Regions from separate parts of the Photobacterium nomapromontoriensis genome, predicted to be linked through region 2. Evidence: predicted binding sites of a transcription regulator. Region 2 holds the regulator's gene; each other region holds the start of a gene.
The links. The regulator PurR, encoded in region 2, represses purine synthesis genes. The targets are predictions, from matches to a motif close to TNANGNAAACGTTTNCNTNA.

Region 1 (5,034 bases), on a different contig from region 2:
TTAAAACCAATCATTTTGGTATGCACTGCTTTCGTGTATTTCTATCCGTGATTGGTATCCAACTCTGGCTATGGGCACTGGCTTATCCGGTACCTATTTGGCAAGGCATCGCATTGCTGATGACCTCACCGCTATTCGCAACCATTGGCTCTGGCCTCTTCCTGAAGGAAAAGGTCGGTATCGCGCGCTGGGTCGCTACTCTAACGGGGTTTGTGGGTGCGATGATCATCCTTGAACCATGGGGAGAAGACTTTAGCTGGGCAACACTGCTACCCGTTGGTGCTGCATTTTTCTGGGCTGGCTATTCGCTCATGGTGAAAAAAATGTCAGCACACGATTCGCCAACCACCATTGTGGTCTACCTGCTAATTTTAATCACACCATTTAACATATTCTTGGCTTTACCTGACTTCACGATGCCAAATACTGGATTTACCTGGCTATTACTCGCAGGGGCGGGTTTACTGACGGCGTTAGCGCAGTGGGCTATTGCGAAGGCGTACGCCGTGGCAGATGCTTCTTTCGTGCAACCCTTTGATCACGCCAAGCTGCCATTAAATGTCTTAGCCGGTTGGTGCATTTTTGGTTGGGTGCCACCGGGTCGATTATGGCTGGGTGCCGCGATCATTATTGGCTCAGTAGCCTTTATTACTCAGTGGGAAAACAACAAAGCATCAAAAGCGAAGACCGTTTAACACGGTACTCTCACCTGCATTATGAGCACATCCTTCAATCCCCGCATTTGCGGGGATTTTTTTAATTGCCCCCTCCGCCTGATCGCGATCATCGTGCAAGCATCGCAACGTACCTAGTCTTGTCGTTATTACTGAATTGAATAGCCAAAAACACCGACGCAAACGTTTGCGCATTCAATGAATTACTGTATGATCTGCGGCAGTTTCATTCCCCATCCAGTAAGGAATTTCGATGTTAGGATCTGCGACTCGTCCCAATGCAACCCGTGTACTACTTCTTGGCGCTGGAGAGCTAGGCAAAGAAGTGGCCATTGAATGCCAACGACTAGGTTTAGAAGTGATTGCGGTTGACCGTTACGCTGATGCCCCTGCAATGCATGTTGCTCACCGTAGCCATGTGATCGACATGCTGGATGGCGCGGCGTTAAAAGATGTGATTACATTAGAAAAACCCAATTACGTCGTACCTGAAATTGAAGCGATTGCTACCGATATGCTGGTTGAACTTGAAGCCAGTGGCTTGCATGTTGTACCAACAGCAAACGCAACCAAGCTAACGATGAACCGTGAAGGGATCCGTCGCTTAGCGGCTGAAACGTTAGCAATCAGCACATCTCCTTATGAATTTTCTGACCAATTTGATGACTTTGCTGCCTCTGTCGAACGTATTGGCACACCGTGTGTTGTCAAGCCGATTATGAGTTCATCCGGTAAAGGACAGAGCGTGATCAAATCGCAAGCTGATATCGAAAGCGCATGGCAGTACGCACAAGAAGGCGGACGCGCAGGGGCTGGCCGTGTGATTGTCGAAGGCTTCGTGGACTTTGACTACGAAATTACGCTACTTACCGTACGTGCCGTGGATGGCGTACATTTCTGCGCGCCGATTGGCCATCGTCAGGAAGACGGAGACTACCGCGAGTCATGGCAACCGCAGCAGATGTCTGACCGCGCATTAAAAGCCGCTCAAGACGTGGCTGAAAAGGTCGTGAATGCTCTGGGTGGTTATGGCCTGTTTGGCGTTGAGTTATTTGTAAAAGGTGATGAGGTACTGTTCAGTGAAGTCTCCCCTCGCCCGCATGATACTGGCATGGTCACTCTGATCTCTCAGGAGCTCTCTGAGTTTGCGCTGCATGTACGTGCATTCCTTGGCCTGCCAATCCATAGCATTAACCAATTCGGCCCATCTGCATCAGCGGTTGTGCTTGCACAAGGGGTGTCTAATGATATTCGTTTTGACAATCTTACCGCGGCATTGGCGAGACCCAATACTCAAGTTCGGTTATTTGGTAAACCTGAAATCAACGGCACCCGCCGCCTAGGTGTTGCTCTTACCCGCCGTGATACAATTGAGTCTGCAGTAGAAGATGCTGTTGCTACTGCCGCAGATATTAAGGTTGTGTGTTAGATTCATACCACACTAACCTATCACCGAAAATAAAAAGGAGCCTTTGGCTCCTTTTCTCATTCTGGTAACTATCTAAATTTAGTAGCTGCGATTATCGCGACTACTTAACGGTGATCAACCAAGCTTCTTCAGCAAAGCGGGTTAGCCCACGCTGGCGTCTAGGGTGGCTTTCGTCGGCATCATCACGGGCCAAATGGCGGATCGTACAACCATTAAACAAGGCTTCCACCTCCTCTTTCACGACCGAGAATGGAGGGCCATCCAATTCATGCTGTGGATAGTCTAATGTCACCAATAAAATGCGCCCACCCGGTTTCAGCATCGACAACAACTTGTCAGCATACATTTGCCGTAACTCTTGTGGCATTGCAATCAACGCCGCGCGGTCGTACACCACATCGACAGGCTCGATCTGAGTGGTAAAGTAGTCACCACAGTAGAGACTGATTTCATCAAATTCATACAGCGTCTGGCCATTGCCCAGCACAGTTACCATCGGGGTATAGAAGTGTTCAGCAAAAAAAGCACGGACAGCGATATCGCTTAGCTCAATACCAATAACCTTTTCATGCTTTCGTGCCAACCATGTTAAATCAACCGATTTACCACACATGGGTACTAACATCACATCATCACGTGACGCATGAAGTTCAGGCCAATACTTGATCAACATCGGGTTGGTTTCGTCCAGATGAAAACCAATGCGATTTTGCGCCCATCGGGTATGCCAAAATTCTGCATCCATTTATGTTATCTCTTCTTGTTGTGACTGACTGAGGGATATTATACCCAGCCTTCAACAGGATTGGCTAACGGCGTATTCCGCGCGGGGGAAACAAACAACGAGAGGGATACAGAGACAAAAAAGGATGCCGAAGCACCCTCTTTCGCAAACTGAGTATTGCAGAGCAAAGATCAGTTAAAATTTGTTTTTCAATTTTTCTTTATGAGAGTCATTGAATAAACGACATTAGCTATGGAATTAAGAAATTCGAAATAGCTTAATCGAATCACGGCGAACAGTTACGCCGCGGAAAGTCACTGGCTCAAGCAACGTCATAAGCTGCTTAGATACGAAAAACTTACCGCCGTAGCTACGATCACCACCACGATTTACCCAATCTGCAAATTCATCTGCCAAGCTGAACATAGAGTTTCCAACAAGCAGAACCAACACTTTAGCGACTTCACTGTCATTCTGTTTATTAAACTCCGCGTCGCGAACTTTCTTGCGATATTCATCGACGATTCTTTCTAGGCACTCAAATCTGCTCATATACACCACCATAAAAAAAGAGGAGCGGATACTACTGCTCAACACCAATGAAATCAACCCATGCACGTGGATTCTTGGCAGATTTATGCGTTTTTTTCTTTCTCGTAACATCAGATAGCACATTTACGCTAAAAATCACGATTTATCTCATAGATTTTGAGTTACACTAAAGATATATTATTAATGCATCTTTGCTATATCCAATCTGTAACTTGACCGATTTTGACATCAGGACGGCAACCTATGACAAAAAATAAACAACAACCTATTTTGCTTGGCTGCCTAGCCACCGAATTCAAAACCATTCAGGCGATGGTCGCTATCTATTGTCAAGACCATCACCAAACGCACGCACTCTGTACAAAATGCCAAGACTTTCTTGAATACACACATACTAGGCTCGACCGCTGTCCGTACGGCGAAAACAAGCCCACATGCAAAGAGTGTCCTATACACTGTTATAAAGCCGACTATAAACAACGTTCATTGCAGATCATGCGTTATGCTGGCCCCAAAATGCTATTTCGACACCCTCTTCTCGCTATTCGCCATCTGCTCTCGGCTAAAAAAGCGGTTCCTCTTAAACCAGAGGCTAACGCATCAAATCGCCATAAGCGAAAAATGACTCAGTTACGGTAATAATCTACTATCTGGATACGGGCTGGCTTCACGTTACCATCGAGAGTTATCTCAAATGTGTTGCCATCAATAACTTTTGCCGATGATCCTGTTCGCCCCGTCACGCTCACACCTTCAATTTTTTCAAACGGTCGCGACTGACTGTAATGCATATTAATGGTCAGATCGGTATCCTGATTAGCACTAAGATCAAACTGACAAATGCCTGTCGGGCAATATACATCCAACTGATCTTGTTGATGTTCAATCGCATCAACATTCTTCACAGGTGTCGTCACAAGTTGTGCTTTTTCACCACAACCAGACAGTAAAAACAATGAGAAGCCTAAGCTCGCAACAATTAATACTCGCTTCATGTCCTAATCCTCTGACTCGACAATAAAAACACGACATTATACCCCAATTAGCACAATATGCAGATTGCTGAAACGCAAAAGCGCCAGCAATGGCTGGCGCTTTATTCATATCGAAAAATGAAGGTTATGACTCAGCGGTTAACACATTCGCTTCAGCTTCTTTTTCCAATGCTTCACCTTTACGGATTAACGTCGCAATCACTTTTGATAATGCCAATGTGACAAAGGCCATCACAACCGCAAGCATTGCTAGATTAAAGAAATAACTTGCGTATACATTTTCAATAATTTCTGGTGTTAACACTTGATCTTTAGGTAATGCGATACGCGTTGATATCACGGCAGCAAGAATACCACTTAACGATAACGCAACAGATCGCAAACCAATCGAGAAAGCTGATAAGTAACGAGGGACCATTTCAAAAATAAAGCCCGCCCCTAACGCACCAACAATTAATTCCGCTAGTGACTGAAAGAAATGAACCCATAAAATCCAGTCAGCCGAAATTTTGCCATTATCACCGACAAAATGGGTCGATAAACCAAGCAGAGAAAACGCAATGGCACTAAACACAAACGCCGCTGAAAATTTAGTCGGGATAGAGGGTGAAAAACCTTTCTTCTCCAGCCAGCTATAAATATAAATAACTGGTCCACCCA
Region 2 (5,034 bases):
TACTATCCAGTATTCATGACATAATACTGACATTACCTTCCATCGTATTTTATACAGTGAAGTAACCCAATAACGCAGTGGCCATCCATTCATGGTCGTTAACAAGGTTCTGATATGAAAGTCAATCAATCCCCTATTGCTCAGTTTCTACACGCACCATACCGTCTATTTAAGTTCTCACTGCCGCTATTAATGGCAGCTGTTGTCACGATGGCGCCACACGTTCAGGCAAGTAACACAACAACAACCAGTACTCCTGCCACTAGCGCGGCTAGTGCGAGTATCACGGCTCATAACCAAACGGCTTACCGCATCAATGCAATACAACGTGACCTCACCAGTATTCGCCAACATGCGCTACAAACACATCCTGAGCTTGTGACACAAACTAAAGCCTTTGAAGCGGCTTATAAAAAGAAAGCGACTGACGTTGGTTATAATCCCGAAAGCTTCGTCAACAAAGCCCATGAACTCCAGAGCAAGGTACAAGACCAAGCTCTCAGTGAAAAAGAACGCAATGCACTGATAAAAGAATTTGCAGCAGCAAAACAAGAGCTCGCGAAGCAGCGTGAACGGATTTTATCGGATAAACAACTCATCGCAATGCAGACACAACTGCAAAATGATACGCTAGCCGCAATGCAAGCGTATGACCCGAAAACTGAAACACTCATAACCGAGCTGGCTCAGTTACTAAAAACGAAGCAAATCAGCAAATAAGCTTATCCTCTCGTTTATCCGCAATATGACATCGCAGCTGGCTGCGATGTCATCATCGCCATTCAGTAGCCTATTTGGGCTCTTTGCCTTCTTCATAATTACTGAGTGAGACGCCCAGCTCTTCGGCGTGATCTGCCCAATAAGGTTCAGCTTCACATACACAACAGTCACACCATATTGCAATACCTTCATGCATGCTCATTGGTTGCTCCTGTCTGTCTTCATGCACAATATTGATATCCTCTTTACGAGCAGGTAATTGAGACTTAGATACCATTAGCATAACTCCATCAATTGCGCCTCTTTAAGTATATAAGTCTGAGCATCCATTCTTCGTAAATAAAAAACCCGCTGCACTTGGCAACGGGTTTTGCTTTTACTTTCAGGCTATCAGCCTCTGCTAGAACTCAAGCAATTACAACTCGATCGCTTTGTTTTGGCTCAGCAAACGCATCCCACGGATAAGTTGAAAAAACCATCTGATGATAGCGATTAGCGCAATAATGACACCCACTACCGGGATCCCATCAAGCACATAATCCAGCACATCACTGTTCACCCAGTACTCCGCACCCGCGACCATACCAGTGGTTGTGGCAGCTGTTACACCTAACACGACAAAAAAAGTAAAGAATAGGAAAAATGATCGAATAATCGTGTAGTAGTGGCTGTAGCAGAGCTCATCCGTACCTTTATTAAGTTTATAGCCAGCGTAAATAATGGCAATAATGCCTGAAATCAATAAGGTAAAAGGTGTTAAAAAACTTGCGATATAAGCAAATCGTACACCCGCTTTGTTATTCGTTGACATGCGTCTGTCCGTTTTTAGAACTTGGATAATCCTAATTATCACACGTATTTGGGCTTCATCAAGTATGGATAAAACTGACGATGATCACGATCAAACGAATCCGACAGAGTCTGCCAGGATCCCCTATAACAACAACAGCCAGATAAATGCTATAGACCAATAGTAAAATTCAAACACGGTGACATACCGACAATTCTTTAAATTATGCATTTCTGATACAGATTCATACTCTCCCCATCGAATAGTGATGCAAGCAGCGCATAATTCTCATTAATTCAACTCAGAAACATTGCACTCTTGACCACACTAAGTAAAATGTGATCGCAAGCGATTACACAATGAAACGTATGCGTACGATAAGAACACATGTAGAATCGGTGTAGCAGAGCCGCCATTTGTTAATGCGGCTCTTTTTTGTTTCTGTTACCGACAGCCAATAGAACAGTGCTCTACTTCCACAAGCAGCCAACAGTTCATTGTTCTATTGGGTAACTAATTTGATTATTAAGGTCCTCTGACCTCTTATTATTAGAAGAATAATTATGGCAACGATTAAAGATGTTGCACGTATGGCTGGTGTCTCTACAACCACCGTCTCTCACGTGATTAACAAAACACGCTTCGTGGCAGAAGCAACACAGAAAAAAGTGCTAGCCGCCGTTGATGAGCTAAACTACGCGCCAAGTGCGGTTGCACGTAGCTTAAAATGTAACACTACGCGTACTATAGGGATGCTTGTAACCAAATCAACCAACCCGTTCTTCGCAGAAGTCGTACATGGCGTTGAAGAGTACTGCTACAGTGAAGGCTACACACTTATCTTGTGTAACACTGAAGGCAACTTAACCAAGCAACGTGATTACCTACGCATGCTTGCTGAAAAGCGCGTTGACGGCCTACTGGTGATGTGCTCAGATCTTGATGAAGAATTACTGGCGCTGCTTGAACGCCAGAAAGATTTACCTATGGTTGTCATGGATTGGGGTCCTGAAAGTCCGCATACAGATAAAATCCAAGACAATGCAGAATTAGGCGGCTATGTTGCCACTAAATTCTTTATCGAACACGGCCACAAAGCCATTGGTTGTTTGACTGGCCATCGTGAAAAAACAGCCTGTCGCGAACGTTTAAAAGGTTTTAATAAAGCCATGGCTGAAGCTGGCCTGCCCGTCAACGAAGCATGGATTTTAGAAGGCGATTTTGAATGTGAATCTGCCGTTAATGCCGCTAATCAAATCATCGCGATGGAAGAGCGTCCAACCGCTATCTTCTGCTTTAATGACATCATGGCAATGGGGTTAATCAGTACCTTCCAATTGGCAGGTATTAATGTACCAGATGACATATCCATCATTGGCTATGACAACATTGATTTAGCACCGTATTTCTCACCGCCACTTACAACCATCCACCAGCCTAAACGCCGGTTAGGTAAAAGTGCCGTAGAAATATTAATGTATCGCATGAGAGACAAGGATCATGCCACTCAAGTATTTGAAATGGTTCCTGAACTTGTTGTTCGTCAATCCGTGCGAAATTTAAACAACTGAGTGGCATCACGTCATTTTAGTAATTTAAACGGAGGCCTATGCCTCCGTTTTTTTGTGTCTATTTTCACCGATAATTTGCATTACATATGAAGTAAAAATGCTTACCTAGCAGAAACCAAATGCAATTAATGGAACCAATGTCACATTTTAAAAAATGGGAGCAGGTTCAAATATTCTAACTAGGATATTCTTGATTTATCACGAACAAGGCAAATCTGTCGAAAGATAGAGACGCAAAGCTTCCGACCTAAAAGTATTCAGTTTGTCATCATTCTGTCACTCATGGTAGCGGGGTCACCGATGGATATTTTCACCGAGAAAAAGCATGGACAAACCTGTATTAAAAGATTCATTACGCCTATTTAATTGTTTCAGTAACATGAAATCTCGCTCAATGTTTGGTGGTTTTGGTTTATTCGCGGGTGAAACAATGTTTGCCCTCGTTGTGAATAACAAACTTCATCTACGTGCCAATGCAACCAACGAACAAGAATTCAAGCAAGCTGGCTTGGAACCGTATGTTTATACTAAACGAGGTTTTCCCGTTGTAACTCGCCACTACGCTATTCCTGAAGAATGGTGGCAAGATACTACAAAAATTATCGAGCAAGCCGAGCGCTCCCTCGCTGCCGCACAAGTAGACAAAGAAACTAAAGTCAGTGCCGAACCCGATCGCATTAAAGATCTACCTAACTTACGATTAGCCAATGAACGCATGCTTAAAAAAGCGGGTATTGTGACCGTTAATGAATTACTCGAAGCGGGTTCGATCAATGCTTATAAAGCGCTGCAAAATAGCCACCAAGGAACAATAAGCCTTGAGTTACTCTGGGCACTTGAAGGAGCGATAAGTGGCCAACATTGGTCCGTGATCCCTCAGGAGCGACGTTCAGAACTTCTCGCTAAACTTAGCTAATCCTAGCAACATGAGTATGGATAGTGTGAAAATAAGCAATCGTTTGTGTGCTTATTTTCATACTGACCGCCTAACATCACGACTTTGATATCACTATCCATATCTTCAACCATTAAGTAACTTATTGCTCTGTATCTTTTTTTTGACGATTTAACTGTTCCTTTTGTGCCCACATTTTTTGCGAAAGAGCGACTCTTATCGCATACTTATACCTCTGGAACATGATAAGACCTCAAGCACATATGAAAAAAAGCAGTCTTCTTTTATCTATTTCACTGATAACTACCGCCAGCCCCGTTTGGGCAAATGAACCGAGCCGCGTATCGCATCACAAAGACACCTATCTATTACCACTCTACAAAGAGAGCCGAGTTAACCAAGCGAGATTCGAGCCACTCTCCCCTGATGGTGGTAAAGTTCACGATATTTTCGTTCAATTTCAAATTAGCCTTAAATACCATTTACTCGGAAACCATGAAGAAGGGGTGTTTCTGGCATACACACAAAAATCAAATTGGGAAGCGTACGCATCATCAGCCTACTTTCGCGATAATGATTTCAACCCAGAATTGTTTTACAACAAAAAGTTCAAGCACTTCGATGCTGCTTTTGGCGTTGAGCACCAATCTAATGGTGCAGGCGGATCGAATGAAGTAAGTTGGAACCGAGCCTATGTCAATGTCACCTATCATTTCCCTCAGGGATTTATTCGTATAAAGCCATGGATCAGAATTCATGACTCTAAAGACTACAACCCCGATATCACTGATTTTCTCGGTCATGGTGAATTTGTCTTCGGTTGGCAGCCAACCGATGAACAAGAAGTTAAGTTGCTCACTCGCAACATTATAGAAAGCGGTTTCGATAAACCTTATGGGGAACTGAGCTGGAACTTTAAAATTTACCAAGGATTACGAGGATACCTCAAAGCTGAAAGTGGCTATGGGGCTACCATTTCTAACTATAACTTTAAAGAAAGTGCTTTTGGCTTAGGGATTGATATCAAGTTTTGATCTAACGCTAAGTAAACCCGCCAT
Region 3 (5,034 bases), on a different contig from region 2:
GATTATTGGCTTGTTATGTGGCCGTTACTGGGGGTTTATACCACTCTATTTTTTTATTCCCGCCATCACAATGTTTTTTGGCTATAGCCTGATCCCTTATTTGCCTCAGTTAGTGAGCCCAGAATTCAGGCAGGTTGTTATTGTCGCATTCAACAGCGCAGTGATGCTTTTTGCTGTTTTATTGTTATTGAAAATGATGGATAGTGATTCATACCCAAGCTACGTCAAGATACAGGATTCCGAGTGAGCAGAAACGAGCATCTTGAGGTTGTTTGGTTATAGCCATTACCATCGAAAAATCCTAACCGCCAGTCAACATCCCTCAGTGCATTTGTTATACTGCCAGCAATATTAATCAGGCAGTTGACGACCAGTGACTTCGGTCTCAACCAAACTCTGCTCAGCAAAGGATGATGAGAATGAAAAAAATTGAAGCCATTATTAAGCCATTTAAGCTTGATGATGTTCGTGAAGCCCTCGCCGATGTGGGGATCACGGGTATGACCGTCACTGAAGTAAAAGGCTTTGGTCGCCAAAAAGGTCATACCGAGCTCTATCGCGGTGCCGAGTATATGGTTGATTTTCTGCCAAAAGTGAAGCTAGAAATTGTTGTGACCGATGAAGTGGCTGATCAATGTGTTGATACCATCATCGAAACTGCCCAAACCGGTAAGATCGGTGACGGTAAGATCTTCATGTTCGACGTAGAGCGGGTTGTACGGATCCGGACTGGTGAAGAGGATGAAGACGCGATTTAAATTTGAATGATTGCGTCGTTATTTCGCTCAATAACGGTATCGGGAGTGCTCATTTATGCTTATAAACTCCGCGCTCCCTCTTTTTCGAGAATGACATAAAAAAGACTTGCCACTTGGGCAAGCCTTGTTAATTTCTCGAACCTCGAACCTCGAACCTCGAACCTCGAACCTAGGCCTTCTGCGCAGCCGTACCGCTGTAACGGCCCGGTTTATGGTTCATTGCCAGAACCAGATTCAGTAAAAATGCCCCGATCACCGAATACAGTAAAACCATCGGGCTGACCAAAAAGAACGAAGCCACTAAGATGGAAAAGTCGATCCCCATCTGCAGCTTGCCTGCTGACAGTCCAAACTTCTCTTGCAGATATAAAACCAACACATTGAAGCCTCCCAAGCTGGTTTTATGACGGAATAGGATCAGCATACCTAACCCCATCAGTAGGCCACCAATTGCCGCACAATAGAGAGGGTCAAGTCGGCTGATCTCCAAAACATGATGCAAATTGTCGGTGATGATCGACACCAGTCCGCCGGAAATCACGCTAGTAATGGCAAAACTTTTGCCCATTCGAAACCAAGCCATCAGATAGAAAGGGGTGTTCATCAGGAAATAGAGCTGGCCAAAGGATAAATCGACAAAATGACTTAATAGCAGGGCGAGACCTGTGGTGCCGCCAGTCAGAAGATCGGCCTGTTGAAGAAAGAAAACGCCTTGAGAAACAATGAATGTACCGGTCAAGATCGCAATAATATTTTCTTTCAGTGAATGATGGTAACCACGCAAAACAACACTCCTTATAGTTAATGCGCGCATGATAATGGCCAATGACTGAAATGATGAGTACCTAGGTAAAAAGAGATTGAAATGAGGTGTACATTTTTCTATACGATGTTGTAAAAATATATTTTTGCCTTTCAGGCAGGTCATAAATGAAATTTAAGAATACAAAACAGTAACGAAATAATGAACATTATGAAAACAATTCATCCCTAACTTGAAATAAATACCAGTAAAAAATCAACATTAGTACTACCTGATTTAGATCAATTTCTGTAAAATAGCACGATATCCACAGACACAACGAAAACGTTTGCGCGCCCATGGCGTCTCACTTGGCGGTTTTTGTTTTGTGCCAAAAAAGTGTTTACCCCCCTCTTTGTCAGCGTTGCGATAGAACAGCATGACGATGGCAAAAAGGTTTGAAAATAATCTGAGTCAGGAGATACAGATGCTAAAGCGCGACATGAATATAGCCGATTATGACGCTGAACTATTTGCAGCTATTCAGGAAGAAACTGCGCGTCAGGAAGAGCACATCGAGTTGATTGCTTCTGAAAACTACACCAGTCCACGCGTAATGGAAGCACAAGGTTCTCAGCTTACCAATAAATATGCGGAAGGCTACCCGGGCAAGCGTTATTACGGTGGGTGTGAATATGTCGATAAGGCAGAACAGCTAGCTATTGATCGTGCGTGCCAGCTATTTGGTGCCGAATATGCCAACGTTCAGCCACACTCAGGTTCACAGGCGAATAATGCCGTTTATATGGCCCTGCTCAATGCGGGTGATACGGTTTTGGGTATGAGCCTGGCACATGGTGGTCACTTGACTCATGGTTCACCTGTGAACTTCTCTGGTAAGCTGTATAACATCATTCCTTACGGTATTGATGAGAACGGTCAGATTGATTACGAAGAAATGGAAGCATTGGCGCTTGAGCACAAGCCAAAAATGATCATTGGCGGTTTCTCTGCCTATTCACAGGTCGTTGACTGGAAGCGCATGCGCGAAATCGCGGACAAAGTTGGCGCATATTTATTTGTCGATATGGCTCACGTTGCTGGCTTGATCGCTGCGGGAGTGTATCCTACCCCTCTACCTCATGCACATGTTGTGACCACAACGACACATAAGACGCTGGCTGGTCCTCGTGGTGGCTTGATCTTGTCAAATGAAGGTGAAGACCTGTATAAGAAATTGAACTCTGCAGTTTTCCCTGGAGGCCAAGGTGGCCCGCTCATGCATGTTATCGCCGCAAAAGCCGTGGCATTCAAAGAAGCCATGGAGCCAGAGTTTAAAGAATATCAGGCACGCGTTGTAGAAAACGCCAAAGTGATGGTCGGTGAGTTCCTGGAGCGTGGTTATAACATCGTCTCTGGTAGCACTGAAAACCATCTGTTCCTGGTTGACTTGATTGATAAGGGCATCACAGGTAAAGAAGCCGATGCGGCATTGGGTGCAGCGAACATTACCGTAAATAAGAATAGCGTACCCAATGACCCTCGTAGTCCGTTTGTGACGTCTGGTATCCGCGTGGGTACGCCGTCTATCACACGTCGTGGTTTCACCGCGGAAGATTCTAAGCAACTTGCCGGTTGGATGTGTGATGTGCTGGATAATATCGATAACCCTGAAGTGATTGAAGCGACGAAGGCGAAGGTAGTAGAAATTTGTAAACGTCTACCCGTTTACGCATGATCGCGAGCGTGACTTAATCACTATATAACCAATATAAGGGCTTGACATCAGCAAGCCCTTTTTCATACTACCTCGCACCTCGCACCTCGCACCTCGCACCTCGCACCTCGCACCTCGCACCTTATTTTCAATGTAACTGAATATAAATATCCGGCGAAAAGGCTCTATATGGGAATGAAATGAGTTACACTGGAACGATAATAATTAGGAGGCAAGATGCATTGTCCTTTTTGTGGTGCAAACGACACCAAAGTAATAGATTCACGCTTAGTGGCCGATGGACATCAGGTGCGTCGTCGTCGTCAATGTCTTGCTTGTAACGAGCGTTATACAACGTTCGAAACGGCTGAACTGGTGATGCCACGGGTGATAAAAACCAATGGAAACCGAGACCCGTTCAACGAAGATAAGTTGCGTGGAGGGATTCAGCGGGCACTGGAAAAACGACCAGTGAGTGCCGACGATATTGAACGTGCAATCAATACCATTAAATCACGGCTACGGGCGACGGGTGAACGAGAAGTGCCGTCCGCGATGATTGGCAATCTTGTGATGGATGTGCTGAAAGAACTGGATAAAGTTGCTTACATTCGTTTTGCTTCTGTATATCGTAGTTTTGAAGATATTCGTGAGTTTGGTGAGGAAATCGCCAAGCTGGAAAAATAATTGCGACCGGGGGCTACGCTCCCTGTTAGCCTCAGATAATACTGAAATCAGATGTTCTCACCTAATGACTATGCCATGATGCTTCGAGCCATCAAGTTGGCAAAAAACGGTCAATTTACTACTGCTCCTAATCCCAATGTTGGCTGTGTCATTGCTTTCGGCGATGAGATAGTTGGCGAGGGGTATCATTATCAAGCTGGTCAGCCTCACGCCGAGGTCTTCGCGCTGCGTGCCGCAGGAGAGCGGGCGAAAGGGGCGACAGCATATGTCACGCTGGAACCTTGTTCTCATTATGGTCGTACGCCACCTTGTGCCGAAGCGTTGGTGAAGTCAGGGGTAAGCCGGGTCGTTTGTGCCATGGTTGATCCCAATCCCAAGGTATCCGGACGTGGGGTGAAGATCTTGCAGCGGGCTGGTATCGAGGTACAAACGGGGCTGATGGAGCAAGATGCTGAGGCACTTAATCCTGGCTTCATTAAGCGCATGAAAACCGGACGACCATTTGTTCAGCTTAAGCTCGCAGCGAGTCTCGATGGCAGAACTGCATTGGCCAACGGTGAGAGCAAATGGATCACCGGACCCGCCGCGCGAGCTGATGTTCAGCGTTTTCGTGCCAAGGCCGGGGCGATTTTATCCACCAGTGCTACGGTAATGGCGGATGATCCTTCCCTGAATGTGCGTTGGCAGGAATTGGGTGAGAGCACTCAGGTGAGATATCCGCAAGCCCATTTACGCCAGCCCAAGCGTGTGATTATTGATAGTGCCAATCGAGTTACACTGGCTCATCAATTGATCCATCTTCCGGGTGAAACACTCCTGATACGTACACAGGCGGATGAGCAGTCGTGGCCTGATTCTGTCGAGCAGTTAGTCATACCTGCCTCCTCAAGCAGTACCCAAGTGGATCTGGTGATGTTGATGGAGACATTAGCAGCACAGGAGATTAATCATCTTTGGGTTGAGGCAGGGGCTAGCTTGGCTGGGGCATTGTTGACGGCGGGGTTAGTGGATGAACTGATTTTGTATCAAGCGCCGAAATTGATGGGCAGTGACAGTCGCGGCCTGATTGATTTAACGGGCATGCTCTCAATGGATCAGGTGCCAGAGTTGTCGATAACGGATGTCCGTAT

Region 1: purT (formate-dependent phosphoribosylglycinamide formyltransferase) is a predicted target of PurR. The motif match lies at 850-869, and genes of this name have one in related genera.
Region 3: glyA (serine hydroxymethyltransferase) is a predicted target of PurR. The motif match lies at 1,838-1,857, and genes of this name have one in related genera.

What each region holds. Positions count from the first base shown of each region.
Region 1 is NZ_JAKJSL010000018.1:9,763-14,796, forward strand. It holds gene L4D12_RS04250 (DMT family transporter) at 1-695, shown strand, start outside; gene purT (formate-dependent phosphoribosylglycinamide formyltransferase) at 928-2,103, shown strand; gene L4D12_RS04260 (thiopurine S-methyltransferase) at 2,204-2,848, opposite strand; gene L4D12_RS04265 (hypothetical protein) at 3,086-3,379, opposite strand; gene L4D12_RS04270 (nitrous oxide-stimulated promoter family protein) at 3,623-4,018, shown strand; gene L4D12_RS04275 (lipoprotein) at 4,006-4,374, opposite strand; gene L4D12_RS04280 (peptide MFS transporter) at 4,499-5,034, opposite strand, start outside.
Region 2 is NZ_JAKJSL010000017.1:32,567-37,600, forward strand. It holds gene L4D12_RS03275 (hypothetical protein) at 115-720, shown strand; gene L4D12_RS03280 (hypothetical protein) at 791-997, opposite strand; gene L4D12_RS03285 (hypothetical protein) at 1,136-1,531, opposite strand; gene purR (HTH-type transcriptional repressor PurR) at 2,074-3,081, shown strand; cyclic di-GMP riboswitch class I at 3,280-3,383, shown strand; gene L4D12_RS03295 (TfoX/Sxy family DNA transformation protein) at 3,407-3,997, shown strand; gene L4D12_RS03300 (phospholipase A) at 4,240-5,010, shown strand.
Region 3 is NZ_JAKJSL010000025.1:38,150-43,183, reverse strand. It holds gene L4D12_RS10180 (hypothetical protein) at 1-247, shown strand, start outside; gene glnB (nitrogen regulatory protein P-II) at 420-758, shown strand; gene L4D12_RS10170 (YitT family protein) at 928-1,542, opposite strand; gene glyA (serine hydroxymethyltransferase) at 1,988-3,238, shown strand; gene nrdR (transcriptional regulator NrdR) at 3,455-3,904, shown strand; gene ribD (bifunctional diaminohydroxyphosphoribosylaminopyrimidine deaminase/5-amino-6-(5-phosphoribosylamino)uracil reductase RibD) at 3,956-5,034, shown strand, end outside.